2 regions of the Mesorhizobium sp. B2-4-2 genome follow, and region 2 is predicted to be linked to the other one. Evidence: riboswitches for the same ligand, from Rfam matches in the RefSeq annotation. Region 2 holds a riboswitch; the other holds the start of a gene.
The links. Region 2 has a riboswitch for thiamine pyrophosphate ahead of thiB (thiamine ABC transporter substrate binding subunit). Riboswitches for the same ligand answer to the same signal wherever they lie in the genome.
Positions count from the first base shown of each region.

Region 1: it holds a riboswitch for thiamine pyrophosphate, as region 2 does, so the genes downstream of both, FJ942_RS21525 (YkoF family thiamine/hydroxymethylpyrimidine-binding protein) here and thiB (thiamine ABC transporter substrate binding subunit) in region 2, are expected to answer to the same signal.

Region 1 is NZ_VFVM01000010.1:62,573-66,423, forward strand. It holds gene FJ942_RS21510 (ABC transporter substrate-binding protein) at 1-327, opposite strand, end outside; gene FJ942_RS21515 (ABC transporter ATP-binding protein) at 320-1,087, opposite strand; gene FJ942_RS21520 (ABC transporter permease) at 1,084-1,839, opposite strand; gene FJ942_RS21525 (YkoF family thiamine/hydroxymethylpyrimidine-binding protein) at 1,938-2,546, opposite strand; TPP riboswitch at 2,537-2,650, opposite strand; gene FJ942_RS21530 (hypothetical protein) at 2,869-3,186, shown strand; gene msrA (peptide-methionine (S)-S-oxide reductase MsrA) at 3,325-3,843, opposite strand.
Region 2 is NZ_VFVM01000016.1:3,186-7,036, forward strand. It holds gene thiP (thiamine/thiamine pyrophosphate ABC transporter permease) at 1-1,028, opposite strand, end outside; gene thiB (thiamine ABC transporter substrate binding subunit) at 1,266-2,264, opposite strand; TPP riboswitch at 2,307-2,422, opposite strand; gene FJ942_RS25770 (thiamine diphosphokinase) at 2,511-3,155, shown strand; gene FJ942_RS25775 (ABC-F family ATP-binding cassette domain-containing protein) at 3,157-3,851, shown strand, end outside.

The DNA.
Region 1 (3,851 bases), on a different contig from region 2:
GACCGCCTTGAGATCGGCGCCGGCGGCTTTCTGGGTGAAGAGGCCGATGGAGCCGTTGATGCCGAAATCGGCAACGCGGTTGGCAACCAGCGTGCCTGCACCGGTATCGCTGTAGGGCAGGATGTCGACCTCGAGGCCGGCCTCGCTGTAAAACCCTTTGTCGCGAGCGACGAACAGGCCGATATGGTTGGTGTTGACCGTCCAGTCCAGCGCCACCGTTACTTTCCGGGCGGCCGCCTGGGCAAGAGATCGGCCTGGCCGGGCTATAAGGGGAAGGCCGGCAGCGGCAGTGAGCAGCAAGGCTTGCCGGCGCGTCAGGTCAGTCATGGTCCGTGTCCTTCTGGTGGCTCGGGTTGAGGAGGATGTCGAGGATCTCGGCTTCGAGGGTGCCGGCCTGCCGTGCAGCGCCGCCGGCCAGTTCGCGTGGACGCGGCAGCGGCACGGTGATCTCAGCGACGACGCGCGCCGGCCGCGCCGAAAGCACATAGATGCGGTCGGACAGGAACACAGCTTCGCGCACGTCGTGGGTGATCAGCAGCGCCGTCCAGCAGTGGCGCCGCCACATCTGTTCCAACCAGCGTTGCATGGCGGCGCGGGTCAGCGCATCGAGTGCGCCGAACGGCTCGTCGAGCAGCAGCATATCGCGTTCCTGCACCACGGTGCGCAGCAAGGCCGCGCGCTGGCGCATGCCGCCGGAAAGCTGCGCCGGAAAATGCCGTTCGAAACCGGCAAGCCCGAATTCCTCGAACAGCGGAGCAACGCGAGCGCGGGCAGCCTTGCGCCTGACACCTTGCACCTCAAGCCCGAGCGTGGCGTTGTCAAGAATGCGCCGCCAAGGCATCAACGCGTCGCGCTGCGGCATGAAAGCGAAATGCCGGCCGTGGTCATCGAGCGGCTTGCCGTCGAAGAATATCTCGCCCTCGCCGTGAAGCGCGCCGGTCAGAAACTGGAACAGCGTCGACTTGCCGGCGCCGGAGGGGCCCAGAATGGAGACGAATTCGCCGGCGCCGACGCTGAGCGAAATGTCGGCAAGCACGTCGAGTCCTTCGAAGGCCTTGCGCACATGTCGCAGTTCGAGCCGGTTCATCGCCACGGCCCCTTTCCTGCGGCCCGCCCGCCGGCGGTCCGTTCCCATGGCATGGCAAGGCGCTGGACCAGCATCGTCAGCCCGAACAGGACGAGCGTCAGCGAGGCGCTGACGGCGACGGCGGCCAGCACCAGGTCCGGGCGGAAGTTGTTCTTGGCGTTGAGCATGTAGATGCCGAGGCCCTTCGCCGCGCCCGCATATTCGGCGAAGATGGCGCCCACGACAGCATAGGTGATCGAGATCCTGACACCGGCGAAGAAGTAGGGCAGCGCCGAGGGCAGCCGCGCCAGGACGAAGACACGCCAGCGCCCTGCCCCCATGGCGCGCAGCATTTGGCCGATCTCAGCCTCCGTCGCCTCATATCCTTCGGCCAAAGCCACCAACATCGGAAAGAAGGTGACCAGCGCCACCAGCATGATCTTGGGCATCAGCCCAAAGCCGAACCACAGCACCACCAGCGGTGCAATCGCCACCAGCGGCAAGGTCTGGCTGACCACGAAGACCGGAAAAAGGGCGCGCCGCAATGGCTGGGAGAAGTCGATCAATATCGACAGCGCAAAGGCACCGCCGAGCGAACAGGCAAAGCCTGCGAGCGTGGCACGGAGGGTTGGCACGGCGTTATCGGCCAGCGCGTGCCGGTTGAGCATTGCCTGAGCGAAGACGCGCGATGGCGCCGGGAGGATTGTCGGCTTGATGCCACCAAAGCGCGCATAGAGTTCCCACGCGGCTAGCAGCAGCCCCACCGAAAGCATCGCCGGAGCGGTTCTGGCGATGAGGTCCACGATCGGACGCGAAGGGGCGGACGGGGAGGACACGCAGGTACCCGGAGCGGATGGCGCGGGGCGCGCCGTCAGACGGCGGTGGGGCTGTTGGCCGAGACGGTGACGTCGAGCGTTACGTGACCGGCACCCGGCCCGAAGCGGCAAAAGGCCTCGTTGAGTGCGGTAAAAATGGCGCCTGCGTCGCCGCGCAACTTTGTGCAGAAATGCTTGGAGCGCTCATATACGCCCGACTGCTTCAGGAAGTCGATGCAGCCATAGATCTCGTCCATGTGGTCGTCGGTGCCCATGACGTAAAGCGAGAACTGCGCCGCCGCCGGCTGGCCGGTGACGGCCACGCCGCGCACGGCGGCGATAGCCGCTTCCTTGCGCGGGCCGAGCGGCCCGGCAGGTCCGCCAAACGCGTCGGAGCGGCAGATCGGATCGTCCGGCTCGCCCGGGCAGCCGCGCGAGATGGCGGCCGAAAGCACGCAATGCTTGCCGCTGCGCGCTGCCGCCACGAACAGGTCGCGCATGGCAGGAAACAGCACCTCGGGCGGCCCGACAAGCAAGGTCGAGATATCGTCGGTCTCGATCCGCAGTCGATCACGATAGGGGTCCAGTGCCCCGAGCGCGCCAAGGATGACGCCGACAAAATCGCCGGACATGGGATATAGGGAAATCTGTGCGCCTGAAAACATCGCCCGCCTCGCTCCGCTGGTATTACCCAGATCAGCTTCTAGGGTCTGTGGGCTTGCCGCCCCCGTCTCAGCCCCGACCGTACGGAGCACCCCTGTGGATGGACGCGTTAAAGCACCAATCGGGCGGCTATGAAAGCTGTTTTTTCAGGACCATCGCCGGAAATGCATTGCGCCAGGCCTGATTTATGGGCGGTTCCGTCGGGCCCGGTCTTGAGGGAAATTTGTCCGGAACCTTAGCCACGACGAGTGGTTGTCCCTATAGTCGCAAACGCGACGAACTTCGTGGAAACGAGCGAAGACTTCACAGAAATGGAGACAAACCATGCTCATGAAAATCCTCGCAGCTTCGGCTCTTACCATTGGTCTCGCGACTTCGGCGATGGCGCAAAGTGCTGGCGGAAACGGCGCCAATAATGGGCCCGGCAGCGGCCAGTCGGTCACGGTCGACCCGAACACGCCGGCATCGCCGAACACGGTGGATCCTGGCACGACCGGGAGCACGACCGTCATGCCCGACGGCATGAATTCGAACGCGGACCGGAACTGTCCGGCCAGCCCACAAGGTGCTCAGCCGGATGCCAGCCACACCGCTCCGGGCACGGCTTCGCCGACTGTCAACGACAAGCATTGCGGCAAGTAGCCACTCGCCGAAACTGCTGGAGAATGCCACGGGGCGCCTGTTCCGTGGCGTTTCCGTCTCTTTATGTTCACCCTCGCCGAACAGGCAGGCGCCTGAGACGTAAACCGCCATCGGCCTTCGTCTCGGTTCGGGCGCCGTCTACGAAACAGCCTTTTCGCGAACCGGCAGCTTCCAGCCCGGCCTGACGAAATGACAGGTGTAGCCGTTCGGGTATTTCTGCAGATAGTCCTGATGCTCGGGTTCGGCTTCCCAGAACGCGCCGGCCGGAGCCACCTCGGTGACCACCGTGCCGGGCCACAGGCCCGAGGCGTCGACGTCGGCGATAGTGTCTTCGGCGACGCGCTTCTGCTCATCGGTGGTGTAGTAGATCGCCGAACGGTAGCTCATCCCCACATCGTTGCCCTGGCGGTTGCGTGTCGTCGGATCATGAATCTGGAAGAAGAACTCCAGCAGCGTACGGTAGCTCACACTGGCGGGATCGAAATTGATCTCGATGGCTTCGGCATGGGTGCCATGGTTTCGGTAGGTGGCATCAGGCACGTCGCCGCCGCTGTAGCCGACGCGCGTGGACAGGACGCCCGGGATGCGTCGGATCAGATCCTGCATGCCCCAGAAACAGCCGCCGGCAAGCACCGCGCGTTCGCTTGAAGTCGCCATATCAATCT
Region 2 (3,851 bases):
AGCAGCGCCGACAGGAAAGCCAGCACGGCGCTGGTCAGCGTCGCCTGCCGCACCGCCGCTTCGCCGGCGAGACGACCGAGGTCGGCGCCGAGGCCTGACATCACCGTCGCCGTCATCGGCCCGGCGACGAACAAAAGGGCCAGCACGACGAGCGCGGCATTCAGCGCGGCCTCGGTCCTGCCGGCCGAGACGTAGCGGCGCGGCGCCACCGGCAGATTGGCGTCACCGGTGGTGTTGGCGCCGAGCCGCGTCAACGCCAGCACCACGACAAAGGTCAGCGCGATCTGCAGCAGAGTCAGCGCCACCGCCCGCGCGGGATCGAAATCGAAACGCAGAGCCTGGTAAATGCCGACCTCCAGCGTCGTCGCGCCGGGGCCACCGCCCAGCGTCAGCACGATCGTGAAGGATGTGATGCAGAGCATGAACACCAGGCCGGCGACGCCCGGCAGAGCGGCGCGCAGTGTCGGCCACTCGATCAGCCGGAAAGCCGGTGCGGCACCCATGCCGAGCTGGCTCGCCAGCCGCCATTGGCCGGCTTGGATGGTTTGCAGCGCTTCGAGGAACAGCCGCGTGGCCAGCGGCAGGTTGAAGAAGACATGAGCAACGAGGATGCCGGAGAGGCCATAGATGCCCGGCCAATTGTAACCGCCGACGGCACCAAGAAAGCCGGCGAAATAGCCGGCGCGGCCATAGAGCGCCAGGATGCCGAGCGCCGCCACGATCGCCGGCAGCGCCAACGGCAGGGCGAAGAGCTGGAGGATGAAGCCGCGGCCGGGAAAGCGCGGATGCCGCGACAGCGCGCGAGCCACGAACAGGGCCGGCGCCACCGACAACAGCGTCGAAAGCGCCGCCTGCCACAACGTAAAGCGCACGACGCGCAGGAGATAAGGATCGAAGGCTGCCCAGGCTCCGGAGAAATCGTTCGCGCCTTCGAAAAGAAGACCCGCAAACGCGCCGCCGATCAGGAGCCCGATCGCCGCAAGCGCGAGGATACCGGCGGAGATGCGGGGGTCAGACGCGCGCTGCACGCTGCGCCACCCAAAGGACCTTTAGCGAGCGTCGCGTTCCTTCGCGCCCCCCTCTGTCCTGCCGGACATCTCCCCCACTTGGGGAGAGATTGGCTGCTTCAGCGCTCCACCCTCTCCTGTGACGTCGCCAATTGGCGAAAGCCGTCGTGACGGCCAATCTCCCCCCTCGTGGGGGAGATGTCCGGCAGGACAGTGGGGGGCGCTGTAGGGCACTCATCATCCGATCATACGACCAAACTACTTGCTCATCACCGCCAGCCATTCATCCACCCATGCCTTGCGGTTGGCCGCGACCTCCTCGGGACTGAACAGCAAGGTTTTGGTCGGTTTGACCAGTCTGTCGAAGGCCGGATTGAGCGGCTTGTCGGTCTTGCCGGCCGGGAACATCCAGTTGGTCTCGGGGATGGCATCCTGGAATTTCGGCCCGGTCATGAAGGCGATGAACTTTTCCGCCAGCGGATTTTTGGCTCCCGTCGTGGTGATGCCGGCGACCTCGATCTGCAGATACTCGCCCTCCTCGAAGGAAGCGGCCTGGTAGCGCTCGGTGTTCTCGGCAACCATGTGGTAGGCGGGCGAGGTCGTGTAGGACAGCACCATCGGCGCCTCGCCCTTGGTGAACAGGCCGTAGGCCTCGCTCCAGCCCGGCGTCACGGTCAAGACCTTCGCCTTGAGCTTGGCCCAGGCCTCCGGCGCCTTGTCGCCATAGACCGACTTCACCCACAACAGCAGGCCGAGGCCCGGCGTCGAGGTGCGCGGATCCTGGATAACGATCTTGTCGTCGGCACTGCCCTCGACCAATTCCTTCAGGCTCTTGGGCGGCGTCTTCAGCTTCTGCGTGTCATAGACGACGGCGAAATAGCCATAGTCGTACGGGACAAAGATGTCGTCGTTCCAGCCGCCCGGCACATTGAGCCCGGTCACGGCGCCATGCGGCGCAAACAGGCCAGTGGCCTTGGCATCGGCGGTGAGATTGGTGTCGAGGCCAAGCACGATGTCGGCCTTGGTCGCGGCCCCTTCCAGCTTGACGCGGTTGAGCAGCGCGACGCCGTCGGCAACCGAGACGAAGTCGACATCGCAGCCGCATTCGGCCTCGAATTCCTTCTTCACCACCGGGCCGGGGCCCCAGTCGGCGGTAAAGCTCTCATAAGTGTAGACGGTGAGCTTGTCCTTGGCTAAGGCCGGCCCGGACAGAACCACGACCATTGCAGAGACAAGGGCGTATAAAAGCGTGCGCATCGGCGCCTCCTTCGTTCGGGTTAAAGGAATTGAGGCGTCGGACTGTCCGAAACGTCTAATCCCTCCGCCGGTACAAACCGGATCAGGTTCAGCGGGTTGGCGAGACTGCCTCTCAGCCGGTCCGCGAAATATCGCGTCCGGCACCCCGTTAGAGCGCCTCGACACATAGGCCCGGCCGGTGAACCGCGCAAGTGGCTGTTTGCCGGCCTTCCGTTTCCGCTGCCGGGCTGGTAAGGGCCACACGATATGAGCACATTCACCATCCTGCTTGGCGGCGACCTGATCCGCACGCCACGGCTCGACCGTCAGGTCGAGGGGACCCGCGTCATCGCCGCCGATGCCGGCATCGGCCATGCGAGGACGCTCGGCCTTGTGCCGGAACTGTGGGTCGGCGATTTCGATTCCGTGCCCGCCGGCCTGCCGGATGAGTTGGCCGCCGTGCCGCGCCGAACCTTCCCGGCAGAGAAGGACGCCACCGATGGCGAACTCGCGATATCGGCCGCCCTGGAGCGCGGCGCGACCAGCCTCGTGCTTGCCGGCGCCTTCGGCGGCAAACGCGCCGACCATGCCTTCCTGCACATGGCGCTCGCCCTGCGGCTGGCCGGGGCCGGGACAAAGGTGCTGTTGACCAGCGGCGCGCAGGAAGGCGTGCCCCTGGCGCACGGCACGGTCCACTTCGACTATACAGACGGCACCCTGTTCTCGATCCTGGGTTTTTCCGAGCTTGCCGGGCTGACCGTCGCCGGCGCGAAATGGCCGCTTGACCGCGTCAAGGTCGCGTTCGGCTCATCGCTGACCATCTCTAATGAGGTCAAGGGCAGGCTCGAGATCGCGCTGGGAGCGGGGCGCGCGCTGCTGCTCGCCCATCCCTATCCCTTGCCAGAAAGCTGACATGGCGCCGCCTGTTCTCAATCTCGACGGAATAAAACTGACCTTCGGCGGCACGCCGCTGCTCGACGGCGCCGACTTGGCTGCGTCGGCCGGCGACAAGATCGCGCTGGTCGGCCGCAACGGGTCCGGCAAGTCGACGCTGCTCAAGATCGCCGCCGGCCTGATCGAGCCGCAGGACGGCGAGGTGTTCCGCCAGCCATCGGCGACCGTCCGCTATCTGCCGCAAATGCCCGACATGGACGGCTTCGCAACCGTGCGCGCCTATGTCGAGGCCGGCCTCGGTCCCGCCGACGATCCTTATCGCGCCAGCTACCTGATGGAGCACCTCGGCCTCTCGGGCGAGGAGCAGCCGGGCGACCTCTCCGGCGGCGAGGCCAGGCGCGCCGCCCTTGCCCGCGTCATGGCGCCCGAGCCTGATATCCTGCTGCTCGATGAGCCGACCAACCACCTCGATCTCTCGGTGATCGAATGGCTGGAAGAGGAACTCGTCCGCACCTCCTCGGCCCTCATCGTCATCTCGCACGACCGCCGTTTCCTTGAGCGCGTCTCGCGCGCCACCGTGTGGCTCGACCGGGGCCAGACGCGCCGGCTGGATAAGGGCTTCGGCCATTTCGAGGAATGGCGCGACCAGGTGCTTGAGGAAGAAGAGCGCGAACAGCACAAGCTCGGCCGCCAGATCGTGCGCGAGGAACACTG